One region of the Romboutsia sp. 1001713B170131_170501_G6 genome, then DNA from elsewhere that is predicted to be linked to it. Evidence: riboswitches for the same ligand, from Rfam matches in the RefSeq annotation. Region 1 holds a riboswitch; each other region holds the start of a gene.

Region 1 (3,220 bases):
CTAATTATATAGTTGGTGAAGAAGAAATGACTGTAGATAAATTTATAGATTTAGTAGTTAATGAAAAAGATTACAAAAAAGATATTAGAATTAATGCATTAAACACTGTTCTTTCTAATATTGATGGTAGTTGTGGAGAAAAAGTTCACAAACATATAAAGCAGTATATTGAAAATAACTATTTTTAAAATTTTACAATAATATTAAATACAAAAAGTCATGAACAACTTATTACATTAAGTAATTGTTTTAAAAGACTTTTTGTATTTTATTATAAAAATATCAAGTTTGTTTAATGTAGATATATAATTCTAACTATAAGAGTATTTATAATAATTAATAACTTTTTACATATCATGATAAATTCATAAAACAAACCTAAATTAAGATCAGTTAAATCAACGCAAAAATCTTTAACTATTTTTTTAAGTGATAAGTTTTAATAATATTATATAAATACAATATTAATTATTATTTAACGAAATAATAAATTTAGATATTGCAAATATTATAAAATTTATTAAAGTGAAAATTAAATTTATCATATATCTTATTACTATAATAAGTTTTAATTGATTAATAAAGTAGATAAGTATTATAAGTAATTTTATAAATTTAATTGAGTATTTAACCAATATTTATATCAAAAATACCTTTAGGAACTAATATAGGTATAAGTGTATCTGATTTTATAATTTCACTATTTTATTCAAATCAATTAACTATTGTGAATTTAAAAATAAATTCACAATCAAAATTTAAAAAAATAGGAATATTATTTAAATTTTCAATACTTATAAATTTATCTGAATAAGAATACTTAAGTTAAAAATTTTTAGTATTAGAGAAGTTGTCATCTAATATATAATTTATATTATTATGTTGTTGTAGCAAAAAAATGTAAAGTTTTAATTTTAATAGCCGTATAATATAAAATATAAGATAAAATAAAATAAAATTATACTTTGTAATTAAAAAATAAATTTAAATATATTTCTAAAATTAGTTTGAAAAAAAATAGTAAGAAAAAGTGAATAAAAACTTGATTAAATCTAAATTATACTATAATATTTAGTGTGTAGAAGAAAATGTCGAAAAGTGTAGAAAGAGGACGAAAAACAAAATAGGCAAAGCTAGAGAAATCTAGTGACGCAAAACTATAGGAGCTAAAGTGGGAACTATGCTAGCCAGTTGCCAAAAACTATGTGTTTTTGTTTTCGATATATAAAGTTGATGATTTTTGGATAATTATGAATAATATATAAATTATTTTGATTACTCGTGTCCAAAATTATGTATCTCTATTTATCGGCGCTGATATTATATAACTCTCTTTAGAGTTATTTTTTTTTAAAAAAATAATATTATAAAAAGTGTAATAACTTGATTATATTACAAAAGTTCATTACGTATATTATATTTTTTTAACATAATAGGAAAAAATATGTAATAATATAAATGATATGGAAAAAAAGTGAAAAAAAGTTTATAATCGAAAAAGGTAAGAAAACAAACGAAAAGTATATTGATTTAATTTTATATCTAAGATAATCAAACCCTAACAATGATACTATGTTATGTAGTATACAAAATTACTCTTTATAGAGTAGTTTTTTGATTTATAAAGTTAATGAAGGAGAGTAATATGGAAATCTATAATTTAATGAAAATGGGACTAGATGCTACACATTTAAGGAGCAATGCCATTGCAGAAAATATTGCTAACATAAATACTCCAGGGTATAAAAGAAAGTATGTTAGTTTCGAAGATACTTTAAAGAATAAATTAGAAGTTCCTAGTATAAAGTTAAAGGTTGATAAGAAATCTGTGGTCAGAGAAGATGGGAACAACGTTGATATTGAACATGAGAAGGTTAATCAAGCAGCTACGACATTAGAATATAATGCGTTAGTAAGTCTTACAAATATAAAAATTGCTATGACAAAAAGTATAATATCTGGGAGGTAAATAAATGAGTGTTTTTAGTGGTATGAGAATTAGTGCAAGTGGTTTGGCAGCAGAACGTATGAAAATGGATGTAATATCTTCTAATGTTGCTAATATGCAGACTACAAGAACTAAAAATGGAGGAGCATATAGAAGAAAGATAGCTACATTTGAAGAAAATTATGATGAAAAATTAGGAATGTTAGGTGTTAAAACTAAAAAAATTGAAGAAGATAAATCTCCTCTCAGAAAAATATATGAACCAAATCATCCTGATGCAGACAAAGATGGATATGTAGAATATCCTAATGTAGATTTATTAGCAGAAATGTCAGATCTTATAAGTGCATCAAGAGCTTATGAATCTAATGTAGATACTTTAAATGCTCAAAAAAATATGATATCTAAAGCTTTAGAGATAGGCAGATAGAAAGTGGGTGGTTAAATGACAGGAATAAGTAATATAAATGTTAATTCTAATATATTCTCTAATGCTATTAAAAATAATACTACATATAAAGTTAAAGGAAATGAAAAGCCAGACAAGAAATTTGAAGATGTTATAAAGAATGCTATAGGTAAGGTAAATGATAGTATTATAAATTCAAATGAAAAGATAGAAGCTCTTATAAAAGGTGAAGATGTTTCTATGCATGATGTTATGCTATCAGCACAAGAATCTCAAATGTCAGTGCAACTTATGATTGAGATTAGAAATAAGTTATATGATGCTTACCAAGAAATTAATAAAGTACAATTGTAATTCCTTAATAAGGAGCAGATAGATGAATTTTAAAGAGTTAATAGAAAAGATAAAAAAATTTATAAAAACAAGAAAAGAAAACTTTAAGGAAATGAGAAAAGAAAAGAAAATAGCCATTATAGTTGGAATTATTGCAATTATACTAGCTATAATATTTGGAATCAAATATAAAAATGATAATAAATATGATGTTCTTTTCTCAGGTTTAGATTCAAATGATGCATCTGTTATAACTAAAGAACTAGAAAAAGAAAAAGTTGAGACAAAAATTGAAGGCGATAGTATATATGTGCCTAAAGATCAGGTAGATAAGTTAAGACTTGAACTATCTGGAAAAATTTCAAATGGTTCTAAAGGTTTTGAACTTATGGATGAAGGATCATCGTTAGGTCTTACAGATGAAGAATTTGAGGTAAAAAAACAAAGAATGATTCAAGGTGAACTAGAAAAAACTATAAAAACTTTTCCGCAAGTACAAGATGCAAGAGTTCATATAACAGAAGGTGAAG
Region 2 (3,220 bases), on a different contig from region 1:
GTATAATGAAGAATACAGAAAATTTTTAGATGCTTTTAGCAAAAAGGTAAATATAAATATAAAAGAATATATGGGCTATATGTCTAAAAAATACTTTGATATTGGTGAGATAACTGATTCATTAATATACCTAAAAGCTATGATAAGTATGTATCCAAATGACATAGATGGATTATATCATTATTCAATAGTTTGCCAGGAACTAGCAAAACAGTATCAAAAAGATATGGACAAAGAAGCTATGAATAAGTTTTTATTAGAAGCTTTAGAAAAGTTAGAAATGGTTATACAATTAGATGAAAACTTTGCTTTAGCTTACTATCATTTAGGATATCATTACTACAATCAAGGGCAATATTTAAAAGCTAGAGTTATATGGGAAGAAGCACAAAAACTAGGATTAGATGCAGACTTAATGGCAGAGGTTCAAGAAAATATAGGAAAGATGGACTTTAAAGTTCAATATGAGGAAGGATATAACTTAGTATTCCAAGGAAGATGTGAAGAGGGGCTAGAAAAGTTATTACCTCTTGAACAAGACCATCCTGATTGGTGGAACTTATTATTTATGATAGGTCTAGCTTATAAAAATATGGGTGAATTTGAAGAAGCTAAGAAATACTTTGAAAAAATACTTATAACTAAACCACATCAAGTAGACACAATGGTTGAGTTAGGTCTTTGCGAGGCTAGTATGTTCAATATAGATAAAGCTATAGAACACTTTGAACAAGCAGCCAAAATAAAAGAGGACCCAGAAATATTATGCAATTTAGGTATGGCATATCTAAATAAAGGTGATATAGATGATGCTATATATTATATAGAAAGAGCTTATGAACTAGACCCACAAGATGAAATTACAGTGGCATGTTTAAGAGAACTTGATAAGTATAGATAAAAAATATAAATAAAAATTTTCCATAAGAAAATCTAAAATTGACTTTTATTAAATTAAAGAGTATAATAAACCACTGAGATTATATAAGTAAAGATAGAAGTTAAAATTAGGAACGAAGAAGTATACCTTGTATATGGGCACTTGAGGTATATGGAGTTAATAGTGCAACCGACTATTCAGATAATATTTAAATATTATTCGAATAGTCTTTTTTATTTTAAAATACAAGCTTATTGATAAGAGATTAATATAGATAAATTGAATACTAACAATCTCGTATAGCATAAGTGCGTAAAAAGTAAAATTATTAAAATGGCATAAATACATATAAGCTAAAAATAGGAATGAAGAAGTATACCTTGTATATGGGCACTTGAGGTATATGGAGTTAATAGTGCAACCGACTATTCAGATAATAAATCATTATTATCTTGAATAGTCTTTTTTATTTTAAAATAAAAGTTTATTGATAAGAGATTAATGCAAATAACGTGAATACTAACAATCTCTTATAGCATAAGTGCGTAAAAAGCAGAATTATTAAAATGACATAAATACATATAAGCTAAAAATAGGAATGAAGAAGTATACCTTGTATATGGGCACTTGAGGTATATGGAGTTAATAGTGCAACCGACTATTCAGATAATAAATCATTATTATCTTGAATAGTCTTTTTTATTTTAAAATAAAAAAATCAAAAAAGGGTGGTGAAATTTATTGAAAAATAAATACAAGTTAGAAAAAAAAATAATATCGATACTTACATCATTACTAATGGTTATAAATGTGTTAATTAATACGCATTTTGCGTATGCTGAAGAAGTTAAGACAAATAATCAAAAGGATACCATAGAAGTATCTATAACCTGTGATAAAAAAGAGGTTAAGCCTGGAGAAAAGTTGGATTTTAAACTAGAGTATAAGGCTAAATATGGACCAGGGAGTATAAAACCAGGTGATACTATAGAATTTGAAATGCCTAGTTGGCTTGAAAGATTTAGCTTTAAATTTCCCCCAGAACATTTTAAAAGTGTGCAAATGGAAGGGAATAAAGTAGTAGCAACATTTGGGGATGATGTCTATGATGCAATAGCAGGCTATGTTAATGTATCAGCATATGCAGATAAAACCGAAGAACTAGACAATCAGAAAATAGAGGTATGGGTTGATGGAAAACCAGTTACTAGTACAGAGATAGCTATAAAGCCATCTGATGAAACAGAGCCTATAATAGATAGACAGCTTCTTAAAACTGTAAATAATTATGACCATGTAGATTCGGATGGAAATATAGTAGGAAATATATATTCTCCAGTACTAGGGAAAACTCAACAATATAGAGTATATGTCAATGAAAAATTTTCAAATATATCAAATGCAGTATTAACAGATAATATGCCTGAAGGAATGGAGCTTATACCAAGTTCTGTAAATATAACTAAAATAGAAATAGATAGTGCAGAAACAGATGCTACAGATAGCCTTAATATAAGTAAATCATCTAATAGGCTTAGTATAAATTTTGGAAATATTAAAGATAAGTATATTGTAACGTATAAGACAAAAATTACTGAAGATAAGGAGTCTTATAAGAATACAGCAGTCTTTAATAAAAGTGATGGTAAGTTAAATAGTACTGTTATATTAAAGCAAAAAAGTGAAGTAAAAGATGTTATAAGCAAGTATAGTTATACTTCTGATAAAAATTCAGAAGGTAAAAAAGTAGCATCTATAAATGAAAATGTAAGATACAGAATAGATATTAATAAAAACAGATCAAATCTTAATAATGTAACTTTAAATGACTTTACACCTAAAGGAATGAAACTTTTAAAGGATAGTATAAGTATAGGAAAATACAATAAAGATGAAAGCTTTGAGTGGGTAACAGATCAATTAAGAGAAAAAATAAATACTAACAATGGAAATTTAACTATAAATTTCGGAAATATAGATGATTATTATATTGTTAGTTACGATATGAAAATTACAAATGTTGAAGATTCCTACTCAAATACCGCTAAGTTATCATACAACGGGACTAAAAACAGCGTTGATGATACAATTAAATATGAATACAATGCAGGAGCTATAAATGCTCATAAATCTGTTGATAAAGCTATATTAGACAAAAATGATGACCAAAGCGTTGTATATTCAATAAACTTTGAAAGTTTTGGTGTATTTAAAAAAGGTTATATAGACTTAGTAGATAAATTGGATCCAAATGTAAAGATAGTAAAAGTTGAAGTTCCAGATGCTTTTTCTAGTAAAATAGATAAAGCAAATAATACAGTAAGCGTTATTAATGATAAG
Region 3 (3,220 bases), on a different contig from region 1:
CCATAGTAGTCTTCTTTCATGTTAAAGTTTTCATCAACATTATCTGCAGTTCCATCTAAAGTGTATGGCATAAGCTCTTTTTTCTTTTCTTCTGATAATCCGCCCTCTTCTTCTGATTTATTAGCTAGATCTTCTGCGTACCCTGAGCTCCACTCACCATTTAATGATTGTATACTTACTCTAAACTTATCGTATGGCTTTATTGCTTTATCTAATATATTTAAGTTTGTTTTATTAGTTTGTAATTTCTTTTCAGGACCAACTCTGTCACCTTTGTCATCTATCTTAAAGTATTTAACCTCATATGAAGTTACATTTGGTTGAGGATTCCAACTTATTGTTATTCTTTCATCATGTAAATTTGTAGATGTTTCTAATGTTTTTATAGTCGGTATACTTATTACTGGTTTTGGTATTTCTTTGTATACATTGTTTAAAAACTCTATTTGAGCTATTTCAGATATGTTTTTGTTACCTCTATTTCCAGTAACATTTATAGATATTTCTTTTACTGCTATCTGACTTCCTAAATCTATAACTAAGTCATCTGATCCACTTCTAGATTTTTTAACATTCCCTCCATTAAATGGTACTTTTTGTACCTCATCACTTCCATCTACTTTATACTCTATAAACCCAGTTTCTGGCATACCTGCGTCTTCACTAGTAGATGTTGGAGCCTTTATAACTACTTGTTCCATCTCTACAGCACCACTTGTTCTAAATGAGCTTATACTAGATAAATCCATTCCTATCTTTATCGGATTTTCTTCACTTGGTGCTACGTCCTTATTTCCTATTGCTACACTAGAGTCCCCTGACACTAGAAGTTTCTTTAACTCATTTTTAGCTTCTTCCCCAGTAAGACCATTTACTGTAGTTTCTTCATTAACTGTCATTCCTACATTATCTGGGTTTATTATTGCATCAGTATTTTCAATGTAGTTTCTATCTGTAGGTATGTTTTTTTCACTACCTATACTTTCCTTTACATAAGATAAATCAGCTATATCAGTTTTTCCATCTTTGTTTATATCGTAACTGTCATTATTTGTGTTTATATTTTCTAATAATATATTGTAATCTTCCATATTTATAACATTATCTTGTCTAACATCACCTGCTGAAAATAATGCTGGATATTCTTCATATTCATTTTGATCTTCAGTTTCTCCATAAGATTTTACAACTTGATTTTTTCTAGTTCCCACTTTTACCCTTTTTGAGTAATTAGTTATGTCTATATTATCTACAGTTGCAGTTTTATAGCCACTAGCACTTAAGTCAAAACTATAATTACCAAGTTCTAAGTTTTCAAATATAACACGTATAAAACTTACCATTTCACCTTCTTTAATTGGATTTTTAGATGAATTAAGTCTCTCAATAGTGTATATTTTTCCTGATTTTGTAGTTCCACTATTTGTAGCTAACGATACTTCTTCTTGAGTTTGTTCTCCCCTTAACACTAATTTCATATCATTTTGTGAATTATTTATAATTGGTGTAGCAAAGTTTATGTCTACTTCTAGTTTCCCTGTTATGGAAGTAGGTTGGCTAACTTCTGGTAAACTTGTGTTTTCATCTGTACTAACTTCAGTTGCAAACCCCTTAGCTGGAGATATAGCAAGTGTAGCCGCTAATGTACATGACATTGCCTTTTTCATCATATTTTTACTCCTTTTATTTTTTACTTAAATATTTTACTTGGTTTAGTCATCTCTTCTTTGTTAATTACTATCTTTACTCATTTAATCAATGAAGTAATTTAAAACATTTATACAAATAAAAGACTTAAAACTTAAAAAGCCACTTCATTAAGAAGTGGCTAAAAATCCCTATATTCCATTCAGTTCTACTAAATAAGCAACTTTTACTATAAAAAAATAAATAGTATACTGTACTAGCAACTGGCTGGCATGGTTTTTAACTTTAGCCCCTTTAGCTTTGCGTCATTAAGTTTCCTTAATTTTGCCTATGTTTTATTTTAAACTAAAAATATTTTATATTAAAATATTTCCAGCTTTCAATTATACAATATACCCTTAACTTTGACAATCTAAAACATTTTTTATTTTTAATTTCTTATATTTTTAATTAACTCTATATTGCCTTTATCCTCAGGTTTTCCATAAAAATATCCTTGTATAAATATATTGCCGTAGTCTATATTTTTTATAATATCTACTTGTTCTTTAAATTCAACACCTTCTAATACTATGCTTTTATTCGTTAGCTTGCATACCTTACTTAGAAATATTATAATTTCATGATTAAATTTATTATTTTTAATCTCATCTATAAAATATTTATCTATTTTTATCATATCAAAGTTAAGTTTGGATAATATATCTAGATTTGAGTATTTAACGCCGAAGTCATCTGAAGCTATTTTTATATTTTTACTTTGTAAAAACTCCATACCTTTTTTTATTTCTTTTAAATTCTCTGATTCTATATTTTCAACAATTTCAAATATAATATTTTTATTATCAAAATTTTTATCCTCTTCAATTGTAGAATCAATTGTTTTTAAGAATTTTTTGCTTTTTATCTCGTTGAAAGATATATTCATAGAAATGTAGAACGTTTCATCCTTTAGATTTGTGTTTAATTTAAACCATTCATAATCCCTTAATATATTTTTAAACACCCATATTGCTAACTCTTCAGTCATATTACTCTTTTCAATATCATTTATAAAAAAATACGGCGATACTATTTTACCTTCAGGATTTATATATCTAATTAAAGCTTCAAACCCTACAATTTTATCATTTTTAGGATTAATTATTGGTTGATAATAAATTGTATATCTATCTTTTATTAAGTTATCTTTTATTTTTTTTCTTAGCTTATTTATATTTATAGCTGGTACTATATACTTTATTGCTATAAATAATATAAGTATTGATGATATAGCATATAATAATATTTCTCTTTTTGTAACTTTATTTTTAAAGTATTTTAAACGTATCTTTTCTAATTCATTTTTCTGTTTTTCAGTGTAATTGTCTAAAATACTATCAATTTCATCTATAATCCATCTACTATTCTTCGATGCTGTTATATATACAGATCCTGGTGAAAATTTATAAATTTGATTGTACTTATTAAGTTTATTTGGATTTGATGGCGAAAGTGTTGCCACTACAGATTTGTCATCTAACATTTGTAATGCTTTTTTATAATCGTCTACCCATATAACTATAGGATTTAT
Region 4 (3,220 bases), on a different contig from region 1:
TTGCTTATAGAATCTTGCTTCAGATATGAATGGTCTATTTTGATAGCACTCTTTAAATACGAACTTCAATCTCTTAAAGTTTGTAGGGTTAAATTTAAATTGCATAAAGTCTTTAGAAACTTCTGCAGTTCCCTTAGAAACTAATTTGAATGTATCACCTTGAGAAGTTTCTGAAGCATATATTTCATACTTAGTAGGGAATCCTTTTTGATTTTCACTTCTAGGTAATAATGCTATTCTATCAAGTTGCTCTATCTCGTCAAAAGTAAATATAACTTCATTAGTAAAATCATTACTATTAGCTCTGTTTGTTTCCCAATGAGTATTAGGGTTATCGTCGTACATGTACTCTATTTTAGTTCCAGAGTAATTACCACCATTCACTTGTGTATTAACAATGTGGTCTTTACCTAACATAAACTTATCATCATAAGCCTTTTGGTTTTCAGTTCCATATCCTAATAACTTAGATACTTTAGTTTCAGTAAAGTTAACCTCATTGTTCTCTAGAACACGTCTTGCATTATCTATATATTCTTTAAAGTTAGCATGGAATGGATGTCCTTCAGTTTCTTTCTCTAAAGTGTTTAATGCTTCAGGAGTTGCAAACTCTGTACTTACTTCATTCATGTTTGCATCAGTAAATAATCTTTCCATCTTATCTAGAGTTCTATCCTCTTTATAGAACCAAAACTCTGCGGCACTTGCCCACTCGTCATGTGCTTCTACGAATTTGAATTTAACTCTCTTTGCTCTTACAGTATCAAATTTAAATTCAACCATTCCACCTGTAACTTTACTTCCTTCTACTTTTCCTGCTAGTTTAAAATCTTCGCCTGTTTCACTCTCAGAAACATATATCTCTGCACTAGTAGGATATCCTTTACCTTTAGCACCGTCTTGTCTTGTAGCATAAGCTAATCTATTTATCTCGGCTATATCTTTAAACTCCACAGTTACTTCATTTTTAAATTCATTTGTATTTCTAGTGTTTGTCTCCCAATGTGTGTCAAGTTTACCATCTATAGCATTTTCTATCTTAGTTCCTGGATAACTTCTTCCATTGTTTGTTATAGACTGTATCCCGACTCTATAAAGTTCATTATACTTAGCGAAGTTAGGATTGTTCTTTATTTTAAAATCACTAACAGTCATAGTTTTAGTAACTTGTTCCTCTATTGCTAATGCTTTTTCCTTTATTACTTCATTAGCAAAAACGTTTAAAGCAGGTGTGCTGTTTGTTGCTATAACAGATATGGCCAATATTGATGCTATCTTTTTCTTCATAATATTCTCCCTCTTATATTATATGAATTTACAATAACTAAATATTTTACCCAAATTTTGAAATATAGTCTTGCCATAGAGCTATAGTTGTTTTTATGAAATAAAAAACTACCCTCTATATAAAGGGTAGTTGCCATCTAAAGTAAACATCATAAAACAATCTTACGATTGTATCATAAGATAACTCTATAAAAACAAAGAATATCAATTCTTTGGCAACTGGCTGGCATAGTATAATTTTACCTTAGCCCCTTTAGCTTTGCGTCTCTAGATTTCCCTAGATTTGCTAATATGTAATTTTTAGTCATCTATCTTAATTATACATAATTTTACATAATTTTAAATAGTTTTTTTTAATTTAAAATAATTTTAATATTTTTTAGTACATTCTATTTATCCAAATATTCATTATTGTTGAATTAAAATATTTATTCATTTTTTATTTGATGATTCCTTTTATATGTAATTAAACTTCAAATATGAAAATTTTACCATTTGCACTTTTTTACCCTATATTTATATATATGATATAATAAGTATAAAAATTTATACATTTTAATAAGGAGACATCTATGGATAAAATTGCACAAAACAGAGAATTTTTTAAAGCTGATTTTGAAATACTAAAACAGATAAAAACCGATAAACAAAAAGGAATACCCGCTCCTTCTTTCCAAAAAGAATATGATTCAAATTCTAATTTAATAGAATTACCTCCTGTAAGCAAAGACATTTTAGTTAAACCTAACGTACTAGATTGTATAAATGACAGAAGAAGTATAAGAAAGTATAGTAATGAAAAAATAAATTTAGCTGAACTTTCGTATTTACTTTGGGCTACTCAAGGAATCCAAACTGTAAAAGATAAATTTAGCGCCTTAAGAACTGTACCTTCTGCTGGTTGTACTCATCCCTTTGAAACATATTTAATAATAAATAATGTTGATAATTTAAAAAGTGGAGTTTATAGATATTTACCTTTAGAGCATAAACTTTTATTTATAAAAACTTTAAACAATATAGATGATGAAATAGATAAAGCAACTCCAAATCAACCTTTTGTTCAAGGTTTTGTATCTAAAAGTGCCGTTGTGTTTGCTTGGAGTTGTATTCCATATAGAAGTGAACACAAATTTAGTGTAACTGCTCATAAGAAAATACTTATAGATATTGGACATGTTTGCCAAAATCTTTACATAGCATCAGAATCTCTTAATTACGGGACTTGTGCTATTGGAATCTATGATCAGGATATAATTGATAATATGCTAGATTTAGATGGAGAAAATGAGTTTGTAATTTATATGGCTTGTTTAGGTAAAAAACTTTAATAAAATAGTTTAATTATAAATATAATAATATTACTTTAATAAATAAAAAAAAGTATTGATGTTTCCATCAATACTTTTTTAATCATACCCACTATAATATTTATAAAATTGGAGCTTGGTTATTCATTGAATATCCATCATTTCTAACATCACTCATGTCTAATGTATCATCTTTTATTTTAACCTTGCTAAGTTTTTTAACTGCTCCATAAGGCTCTCTTAATGAAAGTTTGTCTCCTCTGCCAGAAATAACCCATAAAATCTTATACCCTCTAGGTATTACTTGTAGCTTGTCTTCTCCTTTACCATCAGTAAAATATACCAATAAATTAATTTTTTTATTATTAGCATATTCAAAAACTGGGCTAAACTTAGTTGAGCCTCTCCTTTTAAGTCTTTCTTTTATATCTTTTACAGATTTGACTTTATACACACGTCTAATTTCATTGTCACATTCTATAATTGTAATTTCATGATTATAATTTTTTACTATATTAAGTACTTCCTTAATAGCCTGTTTAAATTCTTCATCACTAATACTTCCACTTATATCAAGTGCAACAGCTATCTCTGCTTTATGAGATCTCAACTGGCCCCTCAAA

The links. Region 1 has a riboswitch for cyclic di-GMP ahead of I4U89_RS01395 (flagellar basal body protein). Riboswitches for the same ligand answer to the same signal wherever they lie in the genome.
Region 2: another riboswitch for cyclic di-GMP. It lies ahead of I4U89_RS11780 (SpaA isopeptide-forming pilin-related protein); the one in region 1 lies ahead of I4U89_RS01395 (flagellar basal body protein).
Region 3: another riboswitch for cyclic di-GMP. It lies ahead of I4U89_RS08530 (M60 family metallopeptidase); the one in region 1 lies ahead of I4U89_RS01395 (flagellar basal body protein).
Region 4: another riboswitch for cyclic di-GMP. It lies ahead of I4U89_RS09180 (NPCBM/NEW2 domain-containing protein); the one in region 1 lies ahead of I4U89_RS01395 (flagellar basal body protein).

What each region holds. Positions count from the first base shown of each region.
Region 1 is NZ_JADPFC010000001.1:278,181-281,400, forward strand. Features, by position in the region: gene I4U89_RS01390 (CDP-glycerol glycerophosphotransferase family protein) at 1-188, shown strand, start outside; cyclic di-GMP riboswitch class I at 1,117-1,199, shown strand; gene I4U89_RS01395 (flagellar basal body protein) at 1,646-1,969, shown strand; gene flgC (flagellar basal body rod protein FlgC) at 1,974-2,378, shown strand; gene fliE (flagellar hook-basal body complex protein FliE) at 2,394-2,711, shown strand; gene fliF (flagellar basal-body MS-ring/collar protein FliF) at 2,734-3,220, shown strand, end outside.
Region 2 is NZ_JADPFC010000005.1:97,423-100,642, forward strand. Features, by position in the region: gene I4U89_RS11775 (tetratricopeptide repeat protein) at 1-901, shown strand, start outside; cyclic di-GMP riboswitch class II at 1,001-1,083, shown strand; cyclic di-GMP riboswitch class II at 1,233-1,316, shown strand; cyclic di-GMP riboswitch class II at 1,466-1,549, shown strand; gene I4U89_RS11780 (SpaA isopeptide-forming pilin-related protein) at 1,622-3,220, shown strand, end outside.
Region 3 is NZ_JADPFC010000002.1:591,072-594,291, forward strand. Features, by position in the region: gene I4U89_RS08530 (M60 family metallopeptidase) at 1-1,670, opposite strand, end outside; cyclic di-GMP riboswitch class I at 1,903-1,986, opposite strand; gene I4U89_RS08535 (EAL domain-containing protein) at 2,078-3,220, opposite strand, start outside.
Region 4 is NZ_JADPFC010000003.1:104,881-108,100, forward strand. Features, by position in the region: gene I4U89_RS09180 (NPCBM/NEW2 domain-containing protein) at 1-1,287, opposite strand, end outside; cyclic di-GMP riboswitch class I at 1,499-1,585, opposite strand; gene I4U89_RS09185 (SagB/ThcOx family dehydrogenase) at 1,860-2,618, shown strand; gene I4U89_RS09190 (vWA domain-containing protein) at 2,719-3,220, opposite strand, start outside.